3 regions of the Cellulomonas sp. WB94 genome follow, and region 2 is predicted to be linked to each of the others. Evidence: riboswitches for the same ligand, from Rfam matches in the RefSeq annotation. Region 2 holds a riboswitch; each other region holds the start of a gene.
What was found. Region 2 has a riboswitch for S-adenosylmethionine ahead of DDP54_RS06495 (DUF1737 domain-containing protein). Riboswitches for the same ligand answer to the same signal wherever they lie in the genome.
Positions count from the first base shown of each region.

Region 1: linked by a shared signal. The riboswitch ahead of DDP54_RS07595 (methylenetetrahydrofolate reductase) and the one ahead of DDP54_RS06495 (DUF1737 domain-containing protein) in region 2 are both predicted to bind S-adenosylmethionine.
Region 3: linked by a shared signal. The riboswitch ahead of DDP54_RS07940 (hypothetical protein) and the one ahead of DDP54_RS06495 (DUF1737 domain-containing protein) in region 2 are both predicted to bind S-adenosylmethionine.

Region 1 is NZ_QEES01000002.1:1,395,964-1,405,734, forward strand. It holds gene metE (5-methyltetrahydropteroyltriglutamate--homocysteine S-methyltransferase) at 1-1,455, opposite strand, end outside; gene DDP54_RS07595 (methylenetetrahydrofolate reductase) at 1,458-2,564, opposite strand; SAM riboswitch class I at 2,558-2,652, opposite strand; gene DDP54_RS07600 (DNA-3-methyladenine glycosylase I) at 2,747-3,379, opposite strand; gene DDP54_RS07605 (hypothetical protein) at 3,449-3,664, opposite strand; gene DDP54_RS07610 (IS1634 family transposase) at 3,794-5,392, shown strand; gene hrpA (ATP-dependent RNA helicase HrpA) at 5,479-9,771, opposite strand, start outside.
Region 2 is NZ_QEES01000002.1:1,153,992-1,163,762, reverse strand. It holds gene DDP54_RS06530 (GNAT family N-acetyltransferase) at 1-361, shown strand, start outside; gene DDP54_RS06525 (LLM class flavin-dependent oxidoreductase) at 418-1,464, opposite strand; gene DDP54_RS06520 (LLM class flavin-dependent oxidoreductase) at 1,700-2,281, shown strand; gene DDP54_RS06515 (EAL domain-containing protein) at 2,317-3,039, opposite strand; partial or broken gene DDP54_RS18560 (GGDEF domain-containing protein) at 3,171-3,665, opposite strand; gene DDP54_RS06505 (O-succinylhomoserine sulfhydrylase) at 4,502-5,677, opposite strand; gene DDP54_RS06500 (rhodanese-like domain-containing protein) at 5,781-6,206, opposite strand; gene DDP54_RS06495 (DUF1737 domain-containing protein) at 6,203-6,445, opposite strand; SAM riboswitch class I at 6,450-6,552, opposite strand; SAM riboswitch class IV at 6,669-6,783, shown strand; gene DDP54_RS06490 (aminotransferase class V-fold PLP-dependent enzyme) at 6,823-8,217, shown strand; gene DDP54_RS06485 (APC family permease) at 8,241-9,491, shown strand; gene DDP54_RS06480 (hypothetical protein) at 9,478-9,771, opposite strand, start outside.
Region 3 is NZ_QEES01000002.1:1,473,974-1,483,744, reverse strand. It holds gene recF (DNA replication/repair protein RecF) at 1-838, shown strand, start outside; gene DDP54_RS07970 (DciA family protein) at 828-1,448, shown strand; gene gyrB (DNA topoisomerase (ATP-hydrolyzing) subunit B) at 1,815-3,797, shown strand; gene gyrA (DNA gyrase subunit A) at 3,854-6,466, shown strand; gene DDP54_RS07955 (DUF3566 domain-containing protein) at 6,463-7,320, shown strand; tRNA gene DDP54_RS07950 (tRNA-Ile) at 7,397-7,470, shown strand; gene DDP54_RS18590 (DLW-39 family protein) at 7,492-7,611, shown strand; tRNA gene DDP54_RS07945 (tRNA-Ala) at 7,624-7,696, shown strand; SAM riboswitch class IV at 7,850-7,961, shown strand; gene DDP54_RS07940 (hypothetical protein) at 8,012-8,443, shown strand; gene DDP54_RS07935 (hypothetical protein) at 8,503-9,432, opposite strand; gene rnhA (ribonuclease HI) at 9,704-9,771, shown strand, end outside.

The DNA of each region.
Region 1 (9,771 bases), 240 kb from region 2:
GTACTGCTCGGTCGTGAGGTCGCCCTTCGCGTGGGCTGCGCGCGCCTTGCGGATCTCCGGCGTCTGCGGGAACGAGCCGATGGTGGTCGTCGGCAGCGGCGGTAGCGCGAGACGCGCGGCCTGGGCCGACCGGCGCTCGGCGAACGGACCGCGGTGGAACTCGCCCTCGGTCAGCGCGGCCACGCGCTCCCGGACCTCGGGACGCACGACGCCGGGCGCAGCGGCGCGCGACCGGACCGCGTCGCCGGCCGCGAGCAGCTCGGCGTGGATCGCCTCGCGCCCCTCGGTCAGGCCCTCGGCGAGCGTGACGACCTCCGCGACCTTCTGGTCGGCGAACGCGAGCCATCCGCGCAGCGTCGGGTCGAGGGCGGGCTCGTCCTCGACGGTGTGCGGGACGTGGAACAGGGACGTCGAGGTCCCGGCGGCGACCTGGGCCGCGCCGAGCGTCTCGAGCTGCTCGAGGACCTGCAGCTTCGTGTCGAGGTCCGCGCGCCAGATGTTGTGACCGTCGATCACGCCGCCGACGACGACCTTCGAGGTCAGCCCCTTCACCGCGACGGTCGGTGCCGCACCGCGGACGAGGTCGAGCGCGATGCCCTCGACGTCGGTCGCGGCCAGCACGCCGAGCGCGGCACCGAGGTCGCCGTACGGGGCCGCGACGAGGATCGCCGGGCGGTCGGGGCGAGCCAGCTCGGTCGCGAGCACCCGGTAGGCCTCGGTGACCGCGGCGCGGACGGCCTCGGGCGTCACGGTGAGCGAGTCCGAGACGAGCGCGGGCTCGTCGAGCTGGACCCAGGTCGCGCCGGCCGCGGCCAGGTCGCGCAGGAGGTCGACGTAGACGGGCAGCAGGTCCGCGAGGCGGTCGAGCGGCTCGAAGCCCTCGGGGGCTCCCTCGGTGGGCTTCGCGAGCGCGAGGTACGTGACGGGTCCGACGAGGACCGGGCGCGTGAGCACGCCGTCCGCGAGGCCCTCGGCGAACTCGCGCACGGGACGGTCGCTCGCGTACCGGAACGTCGTCTCCGGGCCGATCTCGGGGACCAGGTAGTGGTAGTTCGTGTCGAACCACTTGGTCATCTCGAGCGGCAGGTCGTCGCCGCGGCCGCGCGCGACCGTCGAGTAGCCCGCGAGGTCGAGGCGGCCGTCGGCGTCGGCCAGGTCCGCGAACCGGGCCGGCACTGCGCCCACGACGGCCGTCGTGTCGAGCACATGGTCGTAGAACGAGAACGCGCTCGGGATCGCGGGGACGTCGGTGCGCAGCCCCAGCCCGGCGAGACGGGCGCGGGTCTGCTTGCGCAGGCCAGCGGCCACGGCCTCGACGTCGTCGGCGGACGTCTTGCCTGCCCAGAAGGCCTCGAGGGCCTTCTTGAGCTCACGGTGGGGCCCGATCCTCGGGTAGCCGAGGATCGTGCCCGCCGGGAACTCGGGGACGGCGGGTGTGGTGGTCGTGCTGGTCATGATCAGCCCCTCGGAGAGTGGTCGGTCTGGGGTGCGGCGACCTGCGGCTCGCTGGCCTGGTCGGGAGCTGTCGGAGCTCCCCCGCCGAGGTGTGCACCCTCGAGCAGGTCAAGTGCGGCGTGATGCGTGTTGAACGTGTAGATGTGGACGCCGGGGGCGCCGCCGTCGAGGACGCCGTTGACGAGGTCGACGCTCGCACGGATCCCGATGCGGTGCCGCTCGATCTCGTCGTCCACCGAGCCGAGCAGCGCGAGCAGGTCGCGTGGCACCGGGACGCCCGTGAGGCCCTCGACGCGCAGGAGGCGGGCCGGGTCGGTCGTCGGGATGATGCCCGGGATGATCGGGATGGTCACGCCCGCCGTGCGCGCCTCGGCCACGAGCTCGAGGTACGCCGACGCCTCGTAGAAGACCTGCGTGATCGCGAAGTCGGCGCCGGCCTCCTGCTTGGCGAGCAGCGCCGCGACGTCCTGCGCACGCGTGCTCCCCGTGCCGGCGTTGCCGCGAGGGAACGCCGCGACGGCGATCGAGAGCGGCCGGACGGTGGCGCGGACCTTCTGCGCGGGGCTCGTGGAGCATCGGCGGGCCTCGATCTCGCGGAGCAGCTCGACGAGCTCGGCGGCCGTCGACAGACCCTGCGGGTGCGGGTGCCAGTCCGGCTCGTCGAGGGGCGGGTCGCCCCGCAGCGCGAGGAACGAGCGCACGCCCTCGTCGAGGAACTCCTCGACGACCGCCGTGACCTCGTCGCGCGAGGTCCCGACGCAGGTCAGGTGCGCGATCGGGTTGAGGGACGTCTCGCGGAGCAGACGGCGCACGAGCCCGCGCGTCGTGTCGCGGGTCTTGCCCGACGCGCCGTACGTGACCGAGACGAAGTCCGGGCGTGCGGCACCGAGCGCCTCGATCGTCGCCCAGAGCTTGGGGGCGGCGTCGGGGTTGCGCGGCGGGAACAGCTCGAACGAGACCGTCGGGCGGTCGATGGGCGCGAGGGTGGCCCGGTGCCGGGGCGCCGCCTCGGTGCGGGCGTCGACCGACGCCTCGGGTGTGGCGGTCACGGCGAGACCCCGGACGGGGTCCACGGACACGGTGCCGAGCAGATCATGGTTCAACTCCATCGGGCCTGGCGGAAGCACCCACACCCTCGCTCGAGGGGGGTTGCTGCGGCGTCAGTGAGCCAGGACTCTCGACCGCTCTGGATGGTGGCCCGATGCTAGACCCATCCCGGATGCTGAGCAACGCTTCTCAACTGGCGAGATACTCCGGTCCCGCGATCTGGTTGCCGGAGCGCGCCGGACCGTCAGCGCGCCAGAACCACGCGGCACCCGGCCAGATGGTCGTCGACCAGGCCGCACGCCTGCATGGAAGCGTAGGCGGTCGTCGGCCCGATGAACCGGAAACCCAGGCTCTTGAGCTCACGAGCGAGGGCCTTCGACTTGTCGGTCAGGCTCGGGACGTCGGCCCACGTGACCGGGCGCTCGCGCCCGAGCGCGACCGGGGCGTGCGACCAGACCACCTCGTCCAGGGTGCGGCCCGACTCGACGAGCGCGAGCAGCGCACGGGCGTTCGCCACCGTGGCCTCGATCTTCGCGCGGTTGCGCACGATCCCGGCGTCCGACAGCAGGCGCGCGACGTCGGCCTCGCCGAAGCGCGCGACGAGCTCGGGGTCGAAGCCTTCGAAGGCCGCGCGGAACGCCGGGCGCTTGCGCAGCACCGTGATCCACGACAGCCCGGACTGGAAGCCCTCGAGGGCGATGCGCTCGAACAGCGCACGGTCGCCGTGGACCGCCACCCCCCACTCGTCGTCGTGGTACGCCTCGTACAGCGGGTCGCCGTCACCGAAGCAGCGCGGGGCAGCTGGCGGGCCGGGCTCGGTGGGTGCGGGCTCGGCGCGTTCAGGGCCGGTGGGTGCGGGCGGCGTGTCAGCGGTCATGCGTGGAGTCTGCCGCCCAGGCCTGACAGCAGCGCGCGGTTCTCCACAGCTCTGCGGACGCGCGGCGACTCAGCGCTCGTCGTTGCGCCGCGTCGTCAGCGACTTCGGCTGGGCGGGGTTCCGCTGCCGCGGGACATCGAACCAGGCGTTCGGGGAACCTGCGACGACCGATTCGAGGCCCTCCTGGACGGCGGCAAGGATCTGCTCGTCCGGGAGCGGGCTCGGGCCGGTCAGGGCGGCGAGCGCGTCCCGCTCCGCGTCGCTGCGGTCCGGTCCGTCAGTCATGGCCGCAGCCTAACCTGACTCGTGCCACGTTCGGTCCTCGAGGGTGGGCGCGGGTCGCTGACCTGCTGTTTCGTTGTGCGCTCGGGTGCGATGTGGTCACTAAGAACCTCGTCGTGCAAGCCTTCGGGGGTGGTCTCGCGGTTCGTGCGCAAGGTCCGCACCGCTTCGGGAGCGGTCGCGGTCCAGATCGTCACGCGCCGGGGCCGGCAGGTCGAACAGGTCGAGCACGTCGGGTCAGCGCATAGCGATGCCGAGCTCGCGTTGCTGCTGGCCGTAGCGCGTGAGCGGCTGTCCCCAGGCCAAGACGCCCTGGACCTCGGGGACCTGTTGGTGGTCCCGGCGCGGATGGACGACGTCGCGGACTGGACCGCCGAACCGGAACTGCTCCTGCAGCCGGCGACGCCGGCGGCCGGTGGGCGTCCTGCGGCCGTCGCCGCAGGTGGGCGGGTCGTGGGGACCTCCGCGGACCTGTTGTGGAAGGTCCTGACCAGCGAATACACCCGGCTGGGGTTCGACGTCCTGGGCGATGACGGGTTCCGGGCGATGGTCCTGGCACGGATCGTGGAGCCGACCTCCAAGGCCGAGGTCGTCCGCGTCCTGGACGAACTCGACGCACCGGCGGTCAGCCTGCGCACGTTGTTCCGGTCGCTGGCCCGGTGCCAGGCCCAGGACTACCGCGACACGTTGGCCAGGGCCGCGTGGGCGCACTCGGTCCGCACCACCGGGACATCGGTCCTGATCTTGTACGACGTGACGACGCTGCACTTCGAGCGGCCGGACGAGGACGAGCTGCGCAGGGTCGGGATGAGCAAGGAGCACCGCGTGGACCCCCAGGTTCAGGTCGGGCTGCTGGTCGACCCGGGCGGGTTCCCGCTCGAGGTGCACCTGTTCGAGGGCAGCAAGGCCGAGACGACCACTCTGATCCCCGTACTGACCGCGTTCGGCAAGCGGCACGACGTCACGGACCTGGTCGTCGTCGCCGACGCCGGGATGCTCTCGGCGGGCAACCTGAACGCCCTGGAGGACGCCGGGTTCTGCTTCATCGTCGGCTCGCGGATCACCCGGGCCCCCTACGACCTGGCCGATCACTTCGAACGGCACGGCAACTACTTCACCGACGGGCAGGTCCTGGAATCGACCCGGGACATGGGCACCGGCAAGGCGGCCCGGGCCCGGCGGGTGGTCTACCAGTGGAAGTTCGCCCGCGAGCAGCACGACAACAAGGCCATCAACGCGATGATCGACCGGGCCGAGAAGATCGCCGACGGCCGCGCCCCGTTGAAGAAGGCCCGGTTCCTCAAGATCACCGGAGCCACCAAGGAACTCGACCAGGCCACCATCGACCGGGCCCGCCAGTTGGCGGGCCTCAAGGGCTACGTCACCAACCTGCCGACCGCCACGATGGACGGCGCGGCGGTCATCGCGGCCTACCACGACCTATGGCACGTCGAGCAGTCGTTCCGCATGACCAAGTCCGACCTACGAGCCCGGCCCGTGTTCCACCACCAACGCGACGCCATCGAAGCCCACCTGACGGTGGTGTTCGCCGCCCTGGCCGTCGCCCGCCATCTGCAAGACCTCACCGGCATGAGCATCAAGAAGATCGTCCAGGCCCTGCGCACCGCACGCTCAGCAACCATCGAGATCAACGGCCAACGCCTCACCCTCGACCCCGACCTCACCGAGACCGCCCGCGCCATCCTCAACCGACTCGAAACCGGTCACTAAGGCAAGTGGCACGAGTCGGGCCTAATCCCGGTCGAACCCCGCAACGCCCCACCGACCGGGCGATTTCCCGGCAGACCGACCGCACATCAGACCTCGGCGAGCGCCTTGCGGATGCGCTTGTCGCTCACCGGCACAGGCGTGCCGAGCTGCTGGGCGAACAGCGAGACACGTAGCTCCTCGAGCATCCAGCGCACGTCGTCGAGCGCGACCTCGCGCGAGCGGTCGCGGGACGCCGACCTCACCTGGTCTCGCGCGGCGGTGTAGGCGTCCTCGAGCTGGTGGACCTGCCACGCCCGTTCGGCGTCACGGTGCGGGTTGTCGGCGGCCTTCGTCAGGCGGTGCCGGTCGGCGCGCAGGTACCGGGCGAGATGGGGCAGGCGGTCCGCGCCGGTCGCGGAGACGAACCCGTCGTGGACGAGCCGCGCGGCGTGGTCACGGACGTCGTGGGTCGTCGCGAGGAGAGCCAGGCTGTTCGACGCGCGCACCGCGACGTCGAGCTCCCGTGCGGCGGTCAGCACGGCGACGACGTCCGTGACGACGGCGTGCACCGCGTCCTCGAGGCGGTCCCGGACGACAGCCCGCAGCGCGGCGTAGGTCGTCGCGGAGCGGACCTCGGTCGCCGGCCGACCCGCGAGGTGCTCGGCGACGAGCCGGTCGATCGCCGCGAGCTGCACGTCCGTGACCAGCGCGTCCGTGGTGCGGTACGGGCCCGAGGCGAGCGTCAGCGCCTGCGTGCCCGACCAGCGCGTCGTCACCCGGGCCGTCGCGAGACCCGTGTCGAGCAGGAGCAGGCGGCGCAGACCGCGGCGGTGCGACTCGACCTGGACGGCCGGGTCGGCGAGCACCCGCAGAGCCACGGCCGACGACTCGTCGACGAGCGCTGGGTAGCCGCGGACGCGGACCCCGCCGGGTCCGTCGGTCTCGACCGTCAGCGGGATCGCGCCGTCGGGCAGGCCCGCGGGCCACGCCGTCAGGCTCACCTGCTCGGCCAGCGCGGGCTTGCCGATCACCTCGCTCGGGGCGCCGGGAGCCGGCGGGCGGACCGCGGCCCTGGGTGCGGCCGCCACCACGGTGCCCGCCGGGGCCGACGGGGTCCTCGGTGCCGCGCTGACCGCGTCGCGCATGGCGGTGCGGACCGCCGAGCGGACTGCCGAGCTCACGGCGTCCTGCGTGCGGGCCGCGAGGCGACGCTGAAGCGCGATGAGGTCCTTGCTCTCGTCGAGCACTCCCCCACGATCGGCCTCGACCCGGAACGTCACACGCAGGTGCGCGGGCAGGCGCTCGTCGTCGAACGCGTCCTCCGGGACGTCGACGTCGCGGACCGCGCGGACGGCCTGCGCGAACGCGTCGTGGAAGGACGGCGCGAGGTCGCCGGCGCGCACGGTGTCCTGCCAGCTCGCGAGGTTCTCGTCGAACCATGCCCCGATGCTGCGTGCGACGTCGGGCGCCGGCACGAGCTGGACCCGCACGGGCTTCGGCAGCGCGCGGATCGTCGCCGTCACGAGCTCGTCGCGCAGGCCCGGAACCATCCAGCCGAAGCCCTCGGGGCGGACCCGCGCGAGCAGCACCAGGGGTATATGTACAGTCACGCCATCGGCTTCTGTACCAGGCTCGAACTGGTAGGTCAGGGGCAGCTGCAGATCCCCCTGCGGCCAGACCGCCGGGAAGTCCGCGGCCGACACCCGGGCCGCGTCGTCGCTCAGCAGAAGCTCGGGCGTGAACGTCAGCAGGTCGGGCTGGGAACGCTTGGCGGTCTTCCACCACGTGTCGAAGTGCTGCGCCGACACGACGTCGGCGGGGACGCGCTCGTCGTAGAAGTCGAACAGGACGTCGTCGTCGACCACCAGGTCACGACGGCGGGCGCGCGCCTCGAGGCCCTCGGCCTCCGCGAGCAGCCGACGGTTCTCGTGGAAGAACGCGTGGTGCGTGGTCCACTCGCCCTCGACGAGGGCATGCCGGATGAACAGCTCGCGCGCATGCTCGGGGTCGACCTTCGCGTACAGGACCCGCCGCTGCGCGACGATCGGGACGCCGTAGAGCAGCACGCGCTCGAGCGCCATCGCGGCGCCCTGCTTCGTCGACCAGGTCGGCTCCGAGTACGTCCGCCTGACCAGGTGCGCCGCGAGGTCCTCGGCCCACTCGGGCTGGATCCGCGCGACGTCGCGCGCCCAGAGCCGGGACGTCTCGACGAGCTCACCGGCCATGATCCACGCGGGTGGGCGCTTGGCGAGGCCGGATCCGGGGAAGATCGCGAGCCGCGCACCGCGCGCGCCGAGGTACTCGTTGCGGCCGCGACGGTCGGGCCGGCCCGTGGCTGCGGGCCTCTTGCCGCGACCCGCCGTGGGGGTCACATCGGTCGCCTCCTGCATGCCGATCTGGCTCAGCAGGCCGGACAGGAGGCTCAGGTGGATGCGGTCGGCGTCCCAGTCCAGCCGCAGGTCACCGGGCCCGGCCACGGTCTCGGTCGACAGGACGGCCTGCGCCGCGCCCGGAGCGGTCCGGCGGCGGGGCGCGGTCGCGGGGGCGGTCGCGGTCGCTGGCTCGGTCGCCGTGGCCCCGGGCCGGTCTGCCGCGAGGTTCGCCGTGCGGGACGGGGGAGGGTTCACGACGATCCCGAGCGGCTTGGCCAGCTCGCGCAGCTGCGTGACGACGTCCTGCCACTCGCGGATCCGCAGGTAGTTGAGGTGCTCGGACCGGCACATCCGGCGGAACGCCGATCCCGACAGGTCGCGCTGCGACTCCTTGAGGTACTGCCACAGGTTGAGGTAGGTCAGGAAGTCCGACGTCGGGTCCGCGAACCGCGCGTGGGCCTGGTCGGCCTGGGCGCGGTACTCCATCGGACGCTCGCGGGGGTCCTGGATCGAGAGGGCGGCGGCGATGATCATGACCTCGCGGGCGACCCCGCGCCGGCCGCCCTCGACGATCATGCGGCCGAGCCGGGGGTCCATCGGCAGCTGGGCGAGCGCGCGACCGACGTCGGTCAGCCGGCCGCCGCGCTTGCCCGCTGCCGGGGCGTGCTCCTCGGCTGCGTCCGCCGCGGGCGCGGGAGGGGCCGGCGACGTGACCGGCGCCAGGGCACCGAGCTCGGTGAGCAGCTGGACGCCGTCGCGGACCGCCCGGACGTCCGGGGGATCGACGAACGGGAACTTCGCGACGTCGTCGGGGGTCGTCGCAACCCCCACCGCGATCATCTGCAGGATGACCGACGCCAGAGATGTACGCAGGATCTCCGGCTCGGTGTACAACGGCCGCGACTCGAAGTCCGCCTCGGAGTACAGCCGGATCGCGATGCCGTCCGCGACGCGCCCGCACCGCCCCGACCGCTGGTTCGCGGACGCCTGGGAGATCGGCTCGATCGGCAGCCGCTGGACCTTCGTCGCCTTGGAGTAGCGCGAGATGCGCGCGGTCCCGGGGTCGATCACGTACCGGATGCCCGGCACGGTCAGTGACGTCTCCGCGACGTTCGTCGCCAGCACGATGCGCCGTGAGCCGTGCGGGTCGAACACGCGGTGCTGCTCGGCCGCAGACAGCCGGGAGTACAGGGGGAGGAGCTCGACCGCATCGGGACGACGTGGATCGGTCACCCGCTCGCCCAGGTGGCCCGTCAGCGCCTCCTCGGCGTCCCGGATCTCACGCTCTCCCGAGAAGAACACGAGGATGTCGCCGGGACCGGCGGCGTGCAGCTCGTCGACGGCCTCACAGAGCGCCGTCATCGGGTCTCGGTCCTCGCGTCGCGCCTTGGCCGACGTCGCCCCCGACCGTGATCCCTTCGAGCTGCTCGGGCCCCCGCCCGAGGACGCCGCGGGCCCGTCGTCCGACGCGTCGTCGTCCGGCGACAACGGCCGGTACCGGACCTCGACCGGGTACGTGCGCCCGGTCACCTCGACGACCGGCGCCGGCACTCCGTCGGGGTGATCGGCGCTCGCCGGGCCCGCGAAGTGCGCGGCGAACCGCGCCGAGTCGATCGTCGCGGACGTGATGATCAGCTTGAGGTCCGGGCGGCGGGGGAGCAGCCGCGTGAGGTACCCGAGGATGAAGTCGATGTTCAGCGAGCGCTCATGCGCCTCGTCGATGACCAGCGTGTCGTAGGCCCGCAGCATCGGGTCGCGCTGGATCTGCGCGAGCAGGATGCCGTCGGTCATGACCTTGACGAGCGTCCGCTCGCTCGACTCGTCGGTGAACCGCACCTGGTAGCCGACGATCTCACCGAGCGACGTGCCGAGCTCGAACGCGATGCGCTCCGCGACCGTGCGGGCCGCGATCCGCCGCGGCTGCGTGTGGCCGATCTGCCCGTCGCGCCCGCGGCCGAGCTCGAGCAGGATCTTCGGGATCTGCGTCGTCTTCCCCGACCCGGTCTCACCCGCGACGATGACGACCTG
Region 2 (9,771 bases):
CGACGTGCACGACGCGGCCGAGGGCGAGGGCGCGCTCACGACCCTCATCGCCGACGTCGACGGGGAGCCCGTCGCCTGCGTGACGCTGCGGGCGGCCGGACCGGGCATCGGCGACCACGCCGGAGAGCTCAAGAAGGTCTTCGTGCGGGGGAGTGCACGCGGGCTCGGGCTCGCCCGGACGCTGCTCGCCGAGGTCGAGGTCGAGGCGCGCGCTCGCGGGCTGGACCGGCTCGTCCTGCACACCGGGCGGCGTCAGCCCGAGGCCATGACGCTGTACCTGTCGGTCGGGTACCGGCCGATCCCGCCCTTCGCGCCATACGTCGGCGACCCGATCGCGATGTGCTTCGCGAAGGACCTCTGAGCAGGTCAGGCGGGCCGGTCAGGCAGCAGGTCAGGCGAGCCGGTCGGCCGACCCGGTCACACCGCCGGCGCGTCGTGCGCGAGCGCAGCGCGGACGCGGGGTGCGACCACCGTCCCGTACAGCTCGATCGCCCGCATCGTGTGCTCGTGCGGGAGGGCGCCCTGCGAGATCTTCAGGTCGAACCGGTCGAGCCCGAGAACCCGTGCGGAACGGAGGATCTTCTTCGCGACGGTCGTCGGGGAGCCCACATACAGCGCACCGTCGGGCCCGGCCGCCTCCTCGAACGAGGCACGCGTCGGGGGCGGCCAGCCCCGCTCACGGCCCAGGCGCCCGACGTACGTGCGGTAGTGCGGCCACACCTGCTCGAGGGCCTCGTCGTCGGTGTCGGCGATGTGACCCGGCGAGTGCTGCCCGACGAGGCCCGGCCCGGTCCCGAGCTCGGTCAGGGCACGGTGGTACAGCTCGACGAACGGCTGGAAGCGGACGGGGTCGCCGCCGATGATCGCGAGCATGAGGGGCAGCCCGTACCGCGCCGCGCGCACGACCGACTCGGGGCTGCCGCCGACCCCGACCCAGGTGCGCAGGCTCCCGCGCTCGATCGGCGGGTAGACGTGCTGGTCGGTCAGCGGCGGTCGGGTGGTGCCGGACCAGGTCACCGGACCGCCCGCGAGCAGGTGCGTGAACAGGTCGAGCTTCTCCTCGAACAGCACCTCGTACTGGTCGAGGTCGAACCCGAACAGCCCGAACGACTCGACGAACGACCCGCGCCCGACCGTCACCTCGGCGCGCCCGCCCGAGATCGCGTCGAGGGTCGAGAACCGCTCGAACACGCGGATCGGGTCGTCCGACGAGAGCACCGTCACGGCGGACCCGAGCCGGATGTGCTCCGTGCGGGCGGCGATCGCGGCAAGGACCACCTCGGGTGCGGAGACCGCGAAGTCGTCGCGGTGGTGCTCGCCGACCCCGATGGCGTCGAGCCCGACCTGGTCCGCGAGGACCCCCTGCTCGACGACGTTGCGCAGCACCTGCGCCTGGCTGAGGGGGGTGCCGTCGGCGTCCTGCGTGACGTCCCCGAACGTGTCGATGCCGAGCTCGATGGCCATGCGTCCTCCCTCAGAAGCGACTCCGGCCGCGCGGACGGCGGTCAGGTGCCCACGCAACGACCGTAGCAAGCAGGTGTCGACGTTCTGGACGTGGTCTGGGCAGGCGCGACACGACCGGTTAGTATCGGCGCGTGCTCCCGATGCAGACGTGTTGTCGCTGACCTGACAACCCCGCGCGCCCGCGGCCGACCGGCCCCCGCTGCGCACCTGCAAGGAAAACTCCAGGACGCGACCCATGCCTCAGCTCATCCTTGACCGTCCCCGCACGGTCGCCGCCGCACCCGAGTCGGCCGCCGCAGTCGCCGGTCGACCCCGACGGGCGCTCGGCACCGCCGTCGCCGTCGCCGTCCCGTCCCCCCAGCCGGACGGCTCCGCGCCGCTGCAGTTCCGGCCGGAGTCCGAGGCGGGTCTTGCGCTCGGCGCCGCCCGGGCCGACGTCGTGCGGCTGGGGTTCTCGTCGCGGGTCCCGTCGCTCGCGGCGATGCGCCAGCTCGTCGCGGCGGTCGAGGAGGAGATCGCCGCCGTCGGCCGGGACCGCTCGAGCATCCGGATCGTCCTCGACGTCGAGGTCGTGGTGACCGACGACGACGCCGCAGCCCGTCGCAAGCGCGCCCTGCTCGACCACCTCGACGCGCTGGCCGGGATCGCCTGGGCGCCCTCGGTGACGAGGGCCGTCGCGGCACCCTCAGGGCTCGTCGACGCCGCCATGACGCTCGGTGAACGGGTGGGAGTCGATGAGGTGGTGCTCGTCCCGCTCGCCGGGGGCGCGGACGTGCAGCGGCTGCGTCTCCTGGTCGGCGACCTGTGCGCAGCCTGACGCGTCGGCCGTCGGCCGTCGGCCACGGGAGACGGCTACGCCACGTCCAGGGGGACGACGAGGCCGAGGTGGCGGCTGACGCACCACGCCTCGAAGGCGTCGGCGGCGAGCGCCGGCGAGAAGTGGTACCCCTGCGCCTCGTCGCACCCCATGTGCGCCAGGGCGGCGAGGGTCGCCGCGTCCTCCACGCCCTCCGCCACGAGCGTCAGGCCGAGGCTGCGTCCGAGGTCCACGACGCTCCGCACGATCAGTGCCGCGCCGGGCTCCCGGGCCATCGGGATGACGAGTGACAGGTCGATCTTCAGCTCGGAGATCGGCAGCGTGCGGAGCTGGCCGAGGCTCGTGTACCCCGCACCGAAGTCGTCGAGCGAGATCCGGATGCCCAGCGCCGCGAGCTCGCGCAGGACCCGCTCGGCCCGCACGGGCTCGATCATGATCGCCGTCTCGGTCACCTCGAGCTGAAGGAGCTCCGGCTCGACCTCGTGGATGGCGAGGAGGTCCGCGACCTGCACGGCGAGGTCGGGGTCGAGCAGGTTCCGGGCGGACAGGTTGACCGAGACCGGCGTCCGTCGGCCGGCGGACGACCAGGCGCGCACCTGGGCGAGCGCGGTGTCGAGCACCAGGTACATGAGCGGGGAGACGAGGCTGGTGTGCTCGGCGAGCGGGATGAACTCGCCCGGCAGGATGAGCCCGCGTTCGGGGTGCTGCCACCGGACGAGGGCCTCCGCGCCGACGAGTGCGCCGTCCCTGATCCGCACCTTGGGCTGGTAGTGCAGCACGAGTCCTCGTGGTCGATCGCGCGGCGGAGCTCACCGAGCAGCGCGAGCCGCGAGGGGGAGTGCGCGTCGCCGGTCGGGTCGTACACCGACACCCCGATCTGCTCGGTCTTCGCGACGTACATCGCGACGTCAGCGCGCTGCATCAGCGTCGTGCTGTCGCGTCCGTGCTGGCCCGAGACGACGACGCCGATGCTCGCGTCCACGTCCAGGTCGACACCCTCGACGCGGAACGGCGTCCGGAGCGCAGCCAGCACCAGCCGTGCCGCGCGGGTCGCCGCATCGACGCTCGGGACGTCGGGAAGGAGGATGGCGAACTCGTCGCCACCGAGGCGGGACACGGTCGAACGCTCGCCCGCGAACCCGGCCAGCCGCTGCCCGGCCTGGCGCAGCAGCTGGTCGCCGTAGCCGTGCCCGAACGTGTCGTTGATCTCCTTGAACCGGTCGAGGTCGATCAGGAGCAGCGCGGTCTCGGTCCGAGGTCCGTCTCGGTCGTCGGTGTCCAGCGCCTCGTCGAGGCGAGCGGTGAGAAGCGTCCGGTTCGGCAGGCCGGTCAGGGCGTCGTGCAGCGAGTCCTCGACGGCGCGAGCCCGCTCGGTGTCGAGCATCCGGCGGTGCGACCGGATGACCGACAGCAGGCCGGCCGCCACGAGGAGGCCGACGAGGAGGACGGTCGGTGCCAGCCAGCTCGTGATGCTCTCGAGCCGGTTGAGATCGGCGAGCTGGGCGACGGCGGCCTGCTCCCTCTGCGTGGCTGCGCCGGAGACGGTCGTGGACATCGTCTCGAACGCCGGCTCCATCTTCGAGCTGTCGATGAGAAGCACGGTCGCGAGGTCGCCGTCGTCGACGGCCGCGAACATGTGGTCCATCCACATCAGATAGGTGGTGTGGGCGACGCCCACGACGCGCACCCGCGCCCTGTCGTCCGCGTCGCCGTGGATCTCCACCTCGGCGAGCGCTGCGGCGAGGTCGGCCGACGCGTCGTCGAGGCGTGCGCGCACGTCCGGCCCCGGTTCGAGGCGGTACTTGCGCTCGAACGACTCCTCGGCCGCGATGGCGGTCGCGGCGTGGGCGTAGGCACCCGAGAGGTGGATCGCGGCGAGAGCACGGTCGGCTCCCGCCTCGAGCTCGCGCGACGACCACAGGCCGAACACCCCGACCACCGCGATCACGGTGGCGAGGCCGGCGCTCGCCACGGCGACGACCCGCGCCCGAGGGCGCGCATCGCCCGCGGGGTGCGTCATCGACACCCGTCTCCCGGTCATGTGGCTCACGTTCGCGTGCAGGACGACTTCAGCGGTCGATCCCCTGATCGGTCACGGGCGCTCGGGTATGAGCGGCGCGAGGGGCCGTGCCAGGGCACGACTCCTGGGCTCACCCTCGCAGCAGGTGGTCGAGCGCGCGAGAGTGCAGCCTTACCTGAGCCGGATGAAATCCGATCGGCCTACGCGGCTGGACGGCCCGCCCCGAGGCCGTCGAGGGCGCGGGACAGGTCGTCGACGAGGTCCGCGGGGTCCTCGAGCCCGACCGACAGCCGCACGGTCGCCTCGCCGATCCCGACCGCGGCGCGCCCCGCGGGTCCGAGCTTGCGGTGCGTCGTCGTCGCGGGGTGCGTGACGATCGACTTCGCGTCGCCGAGGTTGTTCGAGATGTCGATGACGCGCAGGGCGTCGAGGAAGCCGAACGTGGCCTTCTTGGCGTCGTCGGCGGACGCGTCGTCGGGCACGGCGAGGGCGAAGGTGACAACGGTGCCACCGGCCGTCTGCTGGCGCAGCGCGAGCTCGTGCTGCGGGTGCGAGGCGAGGTACGGGTAGCGGACCGTCGCGATCGCGGGGTGCTGCTCGAGCCACGTCGCGAGCTGCAGCGCGGACGCCGTCTGGTGGCGCACCCGCAGCGACATGGTCTCGAGACCCTTGAGCAGGACCCAGGCGTTGAACGGGCTCAGCGACGGTCCGGTGTTCCGGATGAACGTCTGCACCGACCCGTGGATGAACTCGTCGGTCCCGAGGATCGCGCCGCCGAGCACCCGGCCCTGGCCGTCGATGTGCTTGGTCGCGGAGTACACGATGACGTCCGCGCCGTGCTCGAGCGGCCGGGACAGCACGGGCGTGGCGAACACGTTGTCGACGACGACGACGGCCCCCGCGGCGTGCGCGAGCGCGCTGACGGCCGCGATGTCGACGAGGTCCTGCATCGGGTTGGACGGCGTCTCGAAGAACACGACGTCCGCCGGGGTGGCGAGCGCGGCCTCCCACTGCTCGGGCACGTGCCCGTCGACGTAGTCGGTCCGCACCCCCCACTTCGCGAGGATCTCGTCGAAGATCACGACCGTCGAGCCGAACAGCGCGCGCGACGCGACGATCCGCGACCCGGACCGCACGAGGGCCGCGAGCGCCGTGAAGACCGCCGACATGCCGCTGGCCGTGGCGTACGCGGCCTCGGCGCCCTCGATCAGGCGCAGCCGCTCCTCGAACGTCGAGACCGTCGGGTTGCCGTAGCGCGAGTACAGGAAGCGGTCGACCTCGCCGCCGAAGGCCGCCTCGGCCTCGCCGGCGCTCGGGTACGCATAGCCCTGCGTGAGGAACAGCGCCTCGGACATCTCACCGAACTCGCTGCGCACGAGGCCGCCGCGGACCGCGAGAGTGTCGGGTCGTAGGGAGTCCCGGGGGAGCGGCGGGCGTCCCAGTCGCCCGGACCGGGGGTGCGACGCGCGCCGCCCGCGCTCACGGCTGGGTCCAGGGCAGGCCGGCCGCGCGCCAGCCGTGCGCCCCGCGGTGGCCGTCGGGCCCGACGTCGCCCTCGAACCCCTGGAGCACGTTGTACGCAGGGCCGAAGCCGGCGGCGGTCGCGGCCGTCGCCGCGGCGACCGAGCGCACGCCCGACCGGCACAGGAAGAGGACCGGCCGCTCGTCGCCCGGCGCCAGGCCGGCGGCTGCGAGGGACGCCACGAAGTAGGGGTTGGGCAGGCCGCTCGGGTACGTCACCCACTCGATCAGAGCGGGGCGTCGGCCGAGGGACGACGTGTCGGGGACACCCACGTAGCGCCACTCGGCGTCGGTGCGGACGTCGACGAGCACCGCGCGCTCGTCGGCCGCGAGGACGTCCCAGGCCTGCTGGGGGGTCAGGTCGCCTGCGTACTGCGTGCTCATACGAGCCTCGTCTCGGGGGTCGGGTTGGTGGGCAGGACGACGGCCTGCCCGGCGATCACGCGGTCGCCGTCGAACGTGAGCGTCGGTCCGCCGTGCAGCACGTAGCCGTCGTCGAGCGCGGCACTGATGCGCTCGCAGAACGTCCTGTCGTCGGGTCCGGTCAGCAGGCGGTAGCGGAGTCGGGTCTGGGTCGCCGTCCTCGTGCCGTCGTCGGTCGTGGGGTCAGGTGTCGTGCTCATCACGCCTCCATCGGTCCTGGCGGTAGCACCCTCGGCCGAGCACGGTGCGTGCTCGCGGGTTGCTGCGGCGTCGTCGAGCCAGATCTCTCAGCCGCTCTGGATGGTGACCGCGATCGTACGACCGTCCGGGGATGTGGTCCAGTCCGCGGACAGAGTGTCCGCGATCCGAGACTTCCCGGTTCTCCGTTGACACTGCCGTGCGGGAGCGGCGATCCTCGTCGCAGGTCACGAGTGCCAGCAGAAAGCCCCGGCTTGCTGGCCGGCAACCCTCCTCCGCGGTGGGGTGCCCCGGGTGACGACCTGGCCGTCCGCCGTTCGGTGGACGGCAAGCGCGGGGTGCTGGCCGTCGGCTCCCCACAGATCTGCCGAGGAGTGCCATGTCTGTCACCGCCGAGCGCGCCGTCTGGGCGACCCCGTCCACGCAGCTGCCGCTGCTCCCCGTCGTCGGCTCCGGCACGCAGGTGCCGCTCGTCGACGGCACCGCACGGACCTACGCGAACCTCGACTACGCCGCGAGCGCGCCGGCCCTCGAGGCGGTCGCGGCCCGGGTGACCGAGGTCCTGCCGCTCTACGCCTCGGTGCACCGCGGCGCCGGCTACCTCTCGCAGGTGTCCACGGCGCTGTACGAGGCGTCGCGGCAGACCATCGCGCGGTTCGTGGGCGCCCGGTCCGACGACGTCGCGATCATCACGCGCAACACGACCGACGCGCTCAACCTGCTCGCGAACGTCGTCCCCGCGGGGCCGGACGGCACCCCGGGTCGCGTCCTCGTGCTCGACCTCGAGCACCACGCGAACCTGCTGCCGTGGGGACTGGGGACGGGCCGCGCCTCGACCGTCCTCCCCATCGAGCCGACGGTCGCCGCGACCCTCGCCACCCTCGCCGCCGAGCTGGCGTCCACCGCCTACGCGCTCGTCGCGGTGACCGGCGCGTCCAACGTCACGGGCGAGGCCCTGCCGGTCGCGGATGTCGTCGCGCTCGCGCACACTGCAGGGGCGCGGGTCGTCGTCGACGGCGCGCAGCTCGTCCCTCATCGCGGCTTCTCGCTCACCGCGACCGGTGCGGACTACGTCGCCTTCTCCGGCCACAAGACCTACGCGCCGTTCGGTGCAGGCGCCCTCGTGGGCCGCCGTGACTGGCTGGACGACGGTGCGCCGTACCTCGCAGGGGGAGGTGCGGTGCGTGACGTACGGGCCGACCGGACACTGTGGCAGCCGGCTCCGGCCCGGCACGAAGCCGGGTCCCCGAACGTCATCGGAGCCATCGCGCTCGCCGAGGCCTGCGAGGTCCTTGCTGCGCTGCCCGACGGCGCGCTCGCGGCGCACGAGGTCGCGCTCCGGACCCGACTCGTGGCCGGCCTCGACGCGATCGCCGGGGTCGAGGTCCTGCGCATCTGGCCCGACTCGACCGAGCCCGTCGGGGTCGTGACGTTCACGGTCGAGGGCCACGACCCGGGCCTCGTGGCCGCCTACCTCGCCGCCGAGCACGGCATCGGCGTGCGCGACGGGCGTTTCTGCGCGCACCCGCTGCTCGTGCGGCTGGGGGCACCGGGCGGCGCGATCCGCGCGTCGGTCGGTGTCGGCACTCCTGGCGAGGCGGTCGACCGGCTCCTGAACGCGCTCACCGACTACCTCACGAGCGGCCCCCGCGCCCGGTACGTCGTCGAGGACGGCTGCTGGGTCGTCGCCGACGACACGCGGCCGCTCATCCCGGTGCACGGTCTCGACGGGCTCGCGGCGACCGCGGCGGCGTGCGGCCCCGCCGTCGAGTGAGTGCGGCGCGCTAGCGTCGCACCGTGACGGACCAGCTCGCACGGAGGCTCGGCACCGGCTCTGCCGTGATGATCGGACTCGGCTCGATGCTGGGCGCCGGGGTGTTCGCGGCGTTCGGTCCCGCGGCCCGAGCGGCCGGCAGCGGGCTGCTCGTCGGTCTCGCGATTGCCACCCTGGTCGCCGTCGCCAACGCGACGTCGTCGGCGCAGCTCGCGGCCGTGCACCCGACGTCGGGCGGCACCTACGTGTACGGGCGCGCGCGGCTCGGGCCGTGGTGGGGGTACCTGGCCGGGTGGGGCTTCGTCGTCGGGAAGCTCGCGTCGTGCGCGGCGATGGCGCTCACGTTCGCCGCGTACGTCGCACCGCCCGGGTGGCAGCGACCGTTCGCGGTGGCGGCCGTCGTGGGGCTCGCGGCCGTGAACTACCGCGGGATCACGCGGACGGCGCGGCTGACCGTCGTGCTCGTCGTCGTCGTGCTCGCGGCGCTCGCTGTCCTCGTCGCGGCCAGTGCGGCGGGCGGCGGCGCCGACGTCGACCGGATCGGGCTCGACGGCGTCCTGCACGGCGGGCCGTACGCGATCCTGCAGGCCGCGGGGCTGCTGTTCTTCGCGTTCGCCGGGTACGCGCGGCTCGCGACGCTCGGCGAGGAGGTGCGTGACCCGGCGCGGACGATCCCGCGGGCGATCGTCCTCGCGCTCGCGATCACCGTGGTCGTCTACGGCGTCGTCGCGGTCACGGTCCTCGCGGTCCTCGGGCCCGACGGTGTCGCCGCCGGCTCGACCCCGCTGGCCGCCGCGGCGGCGCGCTCGGGAGCCAGCTGGGTTGGCGCGGTCGTGCGCGTCGGGGCTGCCGCGGCCGCGCTCGGGGCCTTGCTGGCGCTCGTGGCGGGCATCGGGCGGACGACGCTCGCGATGGCCCGTGAGGGTGACCTGCCGCGCTGGCTGGATGCCGTGCACCCGCGCTACCGCGTCCCGCACCACGCCGAGGTCGCGGTGGCGGTCGTCGTGTCAGCGCTCGTCCTGGTCACAGACCTGCGCGGCGCCATCGCGTTCTCGTCGTTCGGGGTCCTGCTGTACTACGCGGTCGCGAACGCCTCGGCTCTGACGCAGCCGGTCGAGCAGCGGCGCTACCCGCGTGCGCTGGCCTGGACCGGGCTCGTGGGGTGCGTGGTGCTCGTCGCGACGCTGCCGCTCGGTGCGGTCGCGACCGGGGTCGCGGTGTTCGCCGTCGGGGTCGCGTTGCGGTGGTGGCGGCTGCGCGTCAGGAGCCGATGACCAGCGCGACGACGACGCCACCGATCCCGAGCAGCACCCCCGCGATCGCCTGGACCCTGCCGACCGGCGCGTACCCGTGCGACGCGAGGGTCGACGCCCGTGGCAGCGCGGCCGCCGAGCACACGATCGCAGCCAACGCCGCCCAGGGGCCGAGGATGAACGCCAGGGCGAGGCCCACGATCCCGAGGGCCAGGCCGACGGTCGCGAGGGTGTTGTTGATGACGGGCGCCGGTGCCGACGGCCCGCTCGCGCCCGGCTGCCGGCCGCTCGACCACACCGG
Region 3 (9,771 bases), 320 kb from region 2:
CCTGGCCGGGGTCCTCGGTGACTACGACCGGGTGCTCCGCCAGCGCAGCGCCCTCCTCAAGTCCGCGTCGGCTGCCGTGCGGGGGACGCGCGGGGCTGCTGACCTGCGCACGCTCGACGTGTGGGATGCCAAGCTCGCGCAAGCGGGGGCCCAGGTCATCGTCGCGCGCCGCCAGATCGTCGCCGCCCTCGCACCGTACGTCGCGCGCGCCTACGAGCAGGTCAGTGCAGGTCAGGGCGAGGCCGTCATCGCCTACCGGTCCTCGCTCGACGTCGAGCTCGACCGCGCCGACGAGCAGGGGCGCGGGCCGACCTCTCTTGGCGAGCCCGGCCCGGCGGCGTCCCGCGAGCCGAACGGGTCCGCACGTCTGGTCGAAGCGCAGCTGCTCGAGGCGATGGGCCACCTGCGGCCCAAGGAGATCGAACGGGGGGTGTGCCTCGTGGGTCCGCACCGGGACGACCTCGTGCTGACGCTGGGTGGCCTGCCCGCGAAGGGGTACGCGAGCCACGGTGAGTCGTGGTCGTTCGCGCTCGCGCTGCGTCTTGCGTCGTACACGCTGCTCACGCGGGGGCCCGACGCCGCTGCCGCGGGGACCGCCGTCGGCGACGACGCCGGAACCGACCTGTGGATGGCGGACTGGGGCGAGGACGGAGAACCCGTCCTGATCCTGGATGACGTGTTCGCCGAGCTCGACGTGCGTCGCCGGGACCGTCTCGCCGAGCTCGTCGCCCCGGCGCGGCAGGTGATCATCACCGCGGCGGTCCCGGGAGACGTGCCCGAGCAGCTTGCCGGTGCACGCGTCGACGTCATGGGCGGCGAGGTCGCACGTGTCCTCTGACCAGACCGATGCGGACCTGCCCGAGACCGGTGTGGTGGACGCCGGCACGGCCGAGCGGGTGCCGCGGCCGGTCGTGGAGCCGCCCGACGGCGCTCCCGTCGGAGCGTTCATCGAGCTGACGCCGCCGGGCAGCGTCGCGCGCGCGGCTCTCGAGCGGGCCAAGGCCGGCGCGAAGTCGCGGGGCATCTACCCAGGTCAGGCGGCCAAGAGACGGTCGCCGCTCGACCCGCCACGCGGATCGCCGGGCCGCGACGGGCGCGACCCTCAGCCGGTCGCCGACACCCTCGCGCGGCTGCTGCGGGACCGCGGCTGGGTGCAGGAGGTCTCGGTCGGCGGCGTGATCGGTCGCTGGCGGGACGTCATGGGCGACCAGATCGCTGACCACTGCGAGCCCGAGACGTTCGACGCGGGGATCCTCACGGTGCGGACCGACTCCACGGCGTGGGCCACCCAGGTCCGTCTCCTCGTCCCGCAGCTCCTGCGGCGGCTCGCGGACGACGTCGGCGAGGACGTGGTGCGGGAGATCCACGTGGTCGGGCCCGCGGGTCCAGGGTTCAAGCGCGGTCCTCGGTCCGTCCCCGGACGGGGTCCCCGCGACACCTGGGGATGACCGCGGGACGACCTCGCGGATGACACGGCCGACGACCTCGCAGATGACCGTCCGCCGAAGGGTGTGGAGAGCGGGCCCGGCGCGGTTCGCCAGGTAGACTGTGAAGGTCATTCCTGGCGCGTCTGTGCCTGGAACTCCAGCGAAGTGGAGTGATCCGCCCTCTGACACCTCAGAGGGCCGCCCCATTCGCGTGTGAGACCTTGAGGAGTACCACCGCCCGTGGCCGAGAAGAGCGCTTCCACCGGACCTGTCGCCAGCGAAGGCGCTCCCCCCGCACCACCGATCAGTGGTTCGCCGGACAGTGGCTCGTCGGACGGCGGCGCATCGAACGGTGGCGCATCGAACGGCGGCTACGACGCGAGTGCGATCACCGTCCTCGAGGGCCTCGACGCCGTCCGCAAGCGACCCGGCATGTACATCGGGTCCACCGGCGCGCGCGGGCTGCACCACCTGGTCTACGAGGTGGTCGACAACTCGGTCGACGAGGCGCTCGCCGGGTACTGCGACCACATCGAGGTCACGCTCCTCGCGGACGGAGGCGTCCGCGTCGTCGACAACGGTCGAGGCATCCCGGTCGACATCGTCAAGTCCGAGGGCAAGCCGGCCATCGAGGTCGTCCTGACGGTCCTGCACGCGGGCGGGAAGTTCGGCGGGGCCGGCTACGCGGTCTCGGGCGGTCTGCACGGTGTCGGTGTCTCCGTCGTGAACGCGCTGTCGTCGCGCCTCGAGGTCGAGGTCCGCCGGGACGAGTCGGTGTGGCGTCAGAGCTACCGCGACGGCGTCCCGCAGGCGCCCCTTGCGCAGGGCGAGAAGGCCGACCACACGGGCACGACCATCACGTTCTGGGCGAGCGATGCGGTCTTCGAGACGACGACCTACGACTTCGAGACGCTGCGTTCGCGCTTCCAGCAGATGGCCTTCCTCAACAAGGGCCTGCAGATCTCGCTCATCGACGAGCGCCCCGAGCACACCGGTACCGACGACGAGATCGCCCGGCCGGAGGGCGTGGAGCGCGACGCCGACGCCGCGGAGGCGCCGACGAGCCTGCGCACCGTGACCTACCGGTACGAGGGCGGGCTCATCGACTACGTCCGGCACCTCAACTCGGCGAAGAAGGTCGAGGTCATCCACCCCGAGATCATCGACTTCGAGTCCGAGGACAAGGAGCGGCGCATCTCCGTCGAGATCGCCCTGCAGTGGACCAACGCCTACTCCGAGTCGGTCCACACCTACGCGAACACGATCGCGACGACCGAGGGCGGCACGCACGAGGAGGGCTTCCGTGCGGCGATGACCTCGCTGATGAACCGCTACGCGCGCGAGAAGACGATCATCAAGGAGAAGGACGAGAACCTCACGGGCGACGACATCCGCGAGGGCCTCACGGCCGTCCTGTCGATCAAGCTCGGCGAGCCGCAGTTCGAGGGCCAGACGAAGACCAAGCTCGGCAACACCGAGGCGAAGACCTTCGTCCAGAAGGTCGTCAACGAGCAGCTCGGGGCGTGGCTCGACGCGCACCCCACCGAGGCGCGCGACGTCATCCGCAAGTCGATCCAGGCCGCGGCCGCTCGGATGGCCGCACGCAAGGCGCGGGAGGCGACCCGGCGCAAGGGCCTGCTCGAGTCGGGCGGCATGCCGGGCAAGCTCCGCGACTGCCAGTCGAACCGGCCCGAAGAGTGCGAGATCTTCATCGTCGAGGGCGACTCGGCCGGTGGTTCGGCCGTCCGGGGGCGCAACCCGCGCACGCAGGCGATCCTCCCGCTGCGCGGAAAGATCCTCAACGTCGAGCGTGCGCGGCTCGACCGGGCGCTCGGCAACATGGAGATCCAGGCGCTCATCACCGCGTTCGGCACCGGGATCGGCGAGGACTTCGATCTCGCCAAGCTGCGGTACCACAAGATCGTCCTCATGGCCGATGCCGACGTCGACGGCCAGCACATCTGCACGCTGCTGCTCACGCTGCTCTTCCGGTACATGCGTCCGCTCATCGAGAGCGGCAACGTGTTCCTCGCGCAGCCGCCGCTGTACCGCATCAAGTGGACGAACGCGCCCCACGACTACGTGTACTCCGACCGCGAGCGTGACCAGTACCTCGTCGAGGGCCAGGCCGCCGGCAAGCGGATCCCCAAGGAGAACGCGATCCAGCGGTACAAGGGCCTCGGTGAGATGGACTACTCGGAGCTGTGGGAGACCACGATGTCGCCCGAGCACCGCACGCTGCTGCAGGTCAACCTCGACGACGCCGCCGCGGCCGACGAGACCTTCGCGATCCTCATGGGTGAGGACGTCGAGGCCCGCCGCTCCTTCATCCAGCGCAACGCCAAGGACGTGCGCTTCCTCGACATCTGAGGACGCGCCACTTGACTCCCCGCGCCCACCGAGCCGCACAGCTAAGGACCTGATCCGTGACTGACCTTCCCACCGACATCGAGCACGGCGACATCGAGCAGGTCGACCTGCAGCTCGAGATGCAGCGGTCGTACCTCGACTACGCGATGTCCGTCATCGTGGGTCGTGCGCTGCCCGACGTCCGCGACGGGCTCAAGCCCGTCCACCGTCGCGTGCTCTACGCGATGTACGACGGCGGTTACCGCCCTGACCGGCAGTTCTCCAAGTGCACGCGCGTCGTCGGCGACGTCATGGGCAAGTTCCACCCGCACGGCGACACGTCGATCTACGACGCGCTCGTGCGCCTGGTCCAGGACTGGTCGATGCGCTACCCGCTCGTGTCCGGGCAGGGGAACTTCGGCTCCCCGGGCAACGACCCGGCGGCCGCGCCCCGGTACACGGAGTGCCGGATGGCTCCACTGTCGATGGAGATGGTCCGTGACATCAACGAGGACACCGTCGACTTCCAGGACAACTACGACGGGCGCACCCAGGAGCCCGTCGTGCTGCCCTCGCGGTTCCCGAACCTCCTGGTCAACGGGTCGTCGGGCATCGCCGTCGGCATGGCGACGAACATCCCGCCGCACAACCTGCGCGAGGTCGCCGACGGCGTCCTGTGGCACCTCGACCACGCCGACGCGACGCACGAGGAGCTCCTCGAGGCGCTGATCCAGCGCATCAAGGGCCCGGACTTCCCCACGGGCGCGACGATCCTCGGGCACCGGGCGATCGAGGACGCGTACCGCACGGGCCGCGGCTCGATCATCATGCGGGCCGTCGTCGAGGTCGAGGAGATCCAGGGGCGCATCTGCCTCGTCGTCTCCGAGCTGCCCTACCAGGTCAACCCCGACACCCTCGCGCTGAAGATCGCGGACCTCGTCAAGGAGGGTCGCGTCACCGGCATCGCGGACATCCGCGACGAGACGTCGGGCCGCACCGGCCAGCGGCTCGTGATCGTGCTCAAGCGCGACGCCGTCGCGAAGGTCGTGCTCAACAACCTCTACAAGCACACGCAGCTGCAGGAGACGTTCGGCGCGAACATGCTCGCGCTCGTCGACGGGGTCCCCCGCACGCTGAGCATCGACGCGTTCGTGCGCCACTGGGTCACGCACCAGCGTGAGGTCATCGTCCGTCGGACGCGCTACCGCCTGCGTGAGGCCGAGGAGCGTGCGCACATCGTGCGCGGCTACCTCAAGGCCCTCGACATGCTCGACGAGGTCATCGCCCTGATCCGTGCGTCGGCGACGGTCGACGACGCGCGCGAGGGACTGATGGAGCTCCTCGACGTCGACGACGTCCAGGCGCGCGCGATCCTCACCCTGCAGCTCCGCGCGCTCGCCGCGATGGAGCGTCAGCGCCTGACGGACGAGTTCGCCGCACTCCAGGCCAAGATCGCCGACTTCCAGGAGATCATCGCGTCGGACGCCCGCCAGCGCGGGATCGTCAAGGACGAGCTCGCGGAGATCGTCGAGAAGTACGGCGACGAGCGCCGCACCCAGATCCTGCCGTTCAGCGGGGAGGTCTCGATCGAGGACCTCATCGCCGAGGAGGAGATGGTCGTCACCATCACGCGCGGCGGCTACGTCAAGCGCACCCGCAGCGACAACTACCGGGCCCAGCACCGCGGTGGCAAGGGTGTGCGGGGCGCGCAGCTGCGTGAGGACGACATCGTCGACCACTTCTTCGTCACGACGACGCACCACTGGCTGCTGTTCTTCACGAACCTGGGCCGCGTCTACCGGTCCAAGGCGTACGAGCTGCCCGAGGGCGGCCGGGACGCGAAGGGCCAGCACGTCGCGAACCTGCTCGCGTTCCAGCCCGGCGAGAAGATCGCGCAGGTCCTGGACATCCAGAGCTACGACCAGGCGGAGTACCTGGTCCTGGCGACGCTGCGGGGCCTGGTCAAGAAGACGCGGCTGAGCGAGTACGACTCGACGCGGTCGGGCGGCGTCATCGCGATCAACCTGCGCGAGGACGAGGACGGCCTGCCCGACGAGGTCGTCTCGGCGTGCATCGTCAACTCCACGGACGACCTTGTGCTCGTCTCGCGCAAGGGGCAGTCGATCCGCTTCACGGCGAACGACGAGGCGCTGCGACCGATGGGTCGGGCGACGTCCGGCGTCACCGGCATGAAGTTCCGCACCGAGGACCAGCTGCTCGCGATGGACGTCGTGCGCGACGGGTCGTTCCTGTTCACGGTCACCGAGGGTGGCATCGCCAAGCGCACCGCGCTGACCGTCGAGAACTACCGGGTCCAGGGTCGAGGCGGCCTCGGCATCAAGGTGGCGAACCTGCCGGAGGCGAACGGCGACCTCGTCGGTGCGCTGGTCACGGACGAGGACGACGAGGTTCTCGTCATCATGGAACGCGGGAAGATCGTGCGGTCGGCCGTCAGCGAGGTCAACGCGACCGGGCGGGCGACGCAGGGCGTGATCTTCGCCAAGCCCGAGAACAACGACCGGATCATCGCGGTCGCTCGCAACATCGAGCGACACCTCGGCGACGATGCCGGTACCGTGGTCGACGAGACCGCGTCGTCGGACGTGTCCGCGGATGCGCCGGCGGCCTCGCCGCAGCCCGTGCCGGAGGACCCGACAGGCGCTGTGTCATCCCCGCAGGAGGATGCATGAGCACTGAGCCCGCTCCCCCGTCGATCCCGCCGCGCAACCGGCCGTCCGGGCCGGTGAGCCGGCCCGGCGTGCCGAGCGGCGGTGCGCCCACCGGCGGTGCGCCCGCCGGCGCACCGGCCACGTTGCGACCCGCCGGGTCCGAGCCGATCGACGAGGCCACCGGCTTCGGCCCGCGTCCGCCGCGCGGCCCGGCTGCGGTGCGGCCGTCCACCTCATCGAGCGCGTCGGCCTCCAGCGCGTCGGCGTCGAGCGCGTCGGCCTCCGTCGACCTCGACGACGCCCCCTCGCCGCTCCAGGTCGCGGTCGACTCCGTCACCTCGTCGCTCAAGAAGGCCGCAGCCGCCACGTCGGCCGCGATCGGCTCGGCCACGCACTCCCGCACCGAGGAACACACCATGACCGGAACCACGAACACCGCCCCCCCGCGAGCGTCGGGCACACCCGCCCCCCGTCCGACGACGGGCCGGATCCCTACGGTCTCCGCGACCGGTGCGCCGCGCCGGGTCCGCCTCGCCGTCTCCCGCATCGACCCGTGGTCGGTCATGAAGCTGTCGTTCCTGCTGTCGGTGGCGCTCGGGATCATCCTCGTCGTCGCGGCGGCAGTGGTCTGGTTCGCGCTGGACGGCATGCACGTCTTCGCGCAGGCCGACACGCTCGTCCGGGAGGTGCTCGGCGCGGAGAGCAACGTCGACATCCTTCAGTACGTCTCCTTCAGCCGGATCCTCTCGGCCGCGACGCTCATCGCCGTGGTCGACGTCTTCCTGCTGACGGCGCTGTCGACCATCGCCGCGTTCCTCTACAACATCACCGCTGCGCTGGTCGGTGGGGTGCACCTGACGATGACCGACGAGTAGGCCGACCGCGTTTGGGCGCCATGGCTGGACTGGGGTAGTCTCGTCCGGCGCGCCCCGCCCAGCGTGGTGCACATACGGGCCTATAGCTCAGACGGTTAGAGCGCTTCCCTGATAAGGAAGAGGTCACAGGTTCAAGTCCTGTTAGGCCCACTCCCGACCCGTGGGGGACCGATGAAGAAGCTGCTTCTCCTGATGGCAGTTGCGGCAGTCGGCTATGTCGCGTGGCAGCAGTACTCGCAGAACCAGGACGACCGGGATCTGTGGGCAGAGGTCACCGACACCTTCGAGTGACCCACCGCTCTCGGGGCCATGGCGCAAGTGGTAGCGCACCTGCTTTGCAAGCAGGGGGTTAGGGGTTCGAGTCCCCTTGGCTCCACCGCAGGTCGAAGGCCTCTTCCGGTGTCCGGGAGGGGCCTTTGCCATGCTGCCCCCTCGCCACGGTCCAGTCCGGCCTCCTCCGTCGTCCCGCGCCCGCGGGCCTGACCACGCTGCGCGAAGCGGCCCTCCCGGCGTGTGGGATGCTCGTCCCGGTCACGAGGTCCAGCGACAAGCCTTCCGGCGTGCTGGCCGGCAACCGCGTCCCGTCCACGGTGCCCCCGGAAGAAGACCCGCCCGCACCTCCGGTGCAGGAAGAACGGACGCACGCGACCTCCCGAGGGACCGCCGGGTGCTCGAACGACGAGGCGGACCCATGTCAGCACCCCTGATCCAAGATGAGGCCGAGGTCATCCGCTGGCTCGGCGAGGGCCGCACGTACGCCTGGATGAGCGAGGAGTACGAGCGCCGGTACAACGTCACCACGGGTGCCGCCGTGTGGGCCGACTGCCGGCGACGCACCGTCTTTACAGAGCAGGTCGGCCCGGACGACGGTCTCGTGCCGTGGCAGGTCGCAGACTGCCACCGTCGGGCGTTCGCGGTGGCCATGCTGCGCATGGAGGCCCGCAGGCGCGCCGGCGCGGCCCTCTCCCCCGGCGACACCGTGCGCCTCGCACGCTGGCGTCGCGAGCCGGACGAGCGCGGGCTCGTCGTGAGCTACGACGCCCAGAGCGACGAGGGGTTCGGGTACGTGCCGCGACGTCCGGGCCTCGACCCGGACCTCATCAGGGAGCCGTGGACGTCCTAGCCCCCTGGTCGTGCCGCCTCCGGCCGACGCGCGTGGCCGGAGGCGCTTCCTGACCGAGGTCAGATGGTCGTCTCGTCAGGTGTCTCGCTGGCAGCCTCGACACCCTCGGAGGCGGCCGAGTCGGCCGTGTCGATGGTCTTGGGCACCGAGCGGCGCGTCGTGACCTTCTTCGCGGCGTCCGTGACCTTCTCGGTGAGGTCCTCGCGGGCCTCGGTGACCTTCTCGGTCAGCTCCTCGGCGGCGGCGGTCACCTTGTCGGCGGCCTTGCGTGTCGCCTCACGGCTCTTCGCGACCGTGGCACCGGCGACCTCGCCGACGGTCTCGGCGGCGTCGCCGACCTTCACGGTGAGGTCCTCGCGTGCCTCGTGCGCGCGGGCGCGCAGGGTCTCGGTGCCCGTGTGGCCCGCCTCGGTGGCGGGCTCCCAGGGCTCGGCCCACGGGTCCTCGGTCGATCGCGTGCGGGTCCAGGCGGCGACAGCGGCGCCGATCCCCGCCAGGAGCGCGAACAGCCAGAAGGCGTTCCGGCCCGTGTGCTTCTTCTTCTCGGTCGCGGCCGCCTCGGCAGCTGCCGCGGCGGCGGCCAGTGCGGCGGGTGCGGTGGCCGCCTTGTCGGCGGCCTTCTCGACGGCCGCACCGGCACGCTCGGCGGCCTCGTTGATGGCCGTCACCAGGCGCGGGAGCAGGTCGTCGACGAGCTTGTCATGGGCGGTGTCGATGGCCGGCGCGGCCATCTCCGCGGCCTTCTCGACGCGCGGTGCCGCGGCCTTCACGCTCTCCTTGTACAGGTGCTCGATGCGCGGCACGAGCCACTCGACAGCTGCCTCGATGCGCGGCGTCGACCAGTCCTTGGCCTGCCCGGCAGCCTCGGCGGCGTGCGTCGCTGCCTCGCCGGCGTGAACCTTCGCGCTCGCTGCGAAGTCCGCGGCGTGCTCCTTGAGGCGCTCGGTGTCGACCTGGTCGAGCGTCGGGCGACGGATGCTGAAGGTCATGTCCACTCCCGTGTTGTGCGGCTGGCGTCCTGAGGTCCCACTCTGCCACCACGCGCGGGAGCGCGCAGGGTCCCGGCGCACGTCACGGGTGCGCCGATGCCCCGCGGGACGACCTAGAGTCGGGCTCATGCCGTCGTCCGTCACCTCGTCCACCGACTCGTCCGCCGCCGCGCCCTCCGCCCCCGCGCCCGCCGCGCCCGCGACCACGCCTGCGCCCGCGACCTCGTCGTCCCGGCCGGCCACGGACGCCACCGCCGCGACAGTCGTCGAGATGTGGACGGACGGCGCCTGCAAGGGCAACCCCGGCGTGGGCGGCTGGGGGGTCTGGATGCGGTCGGG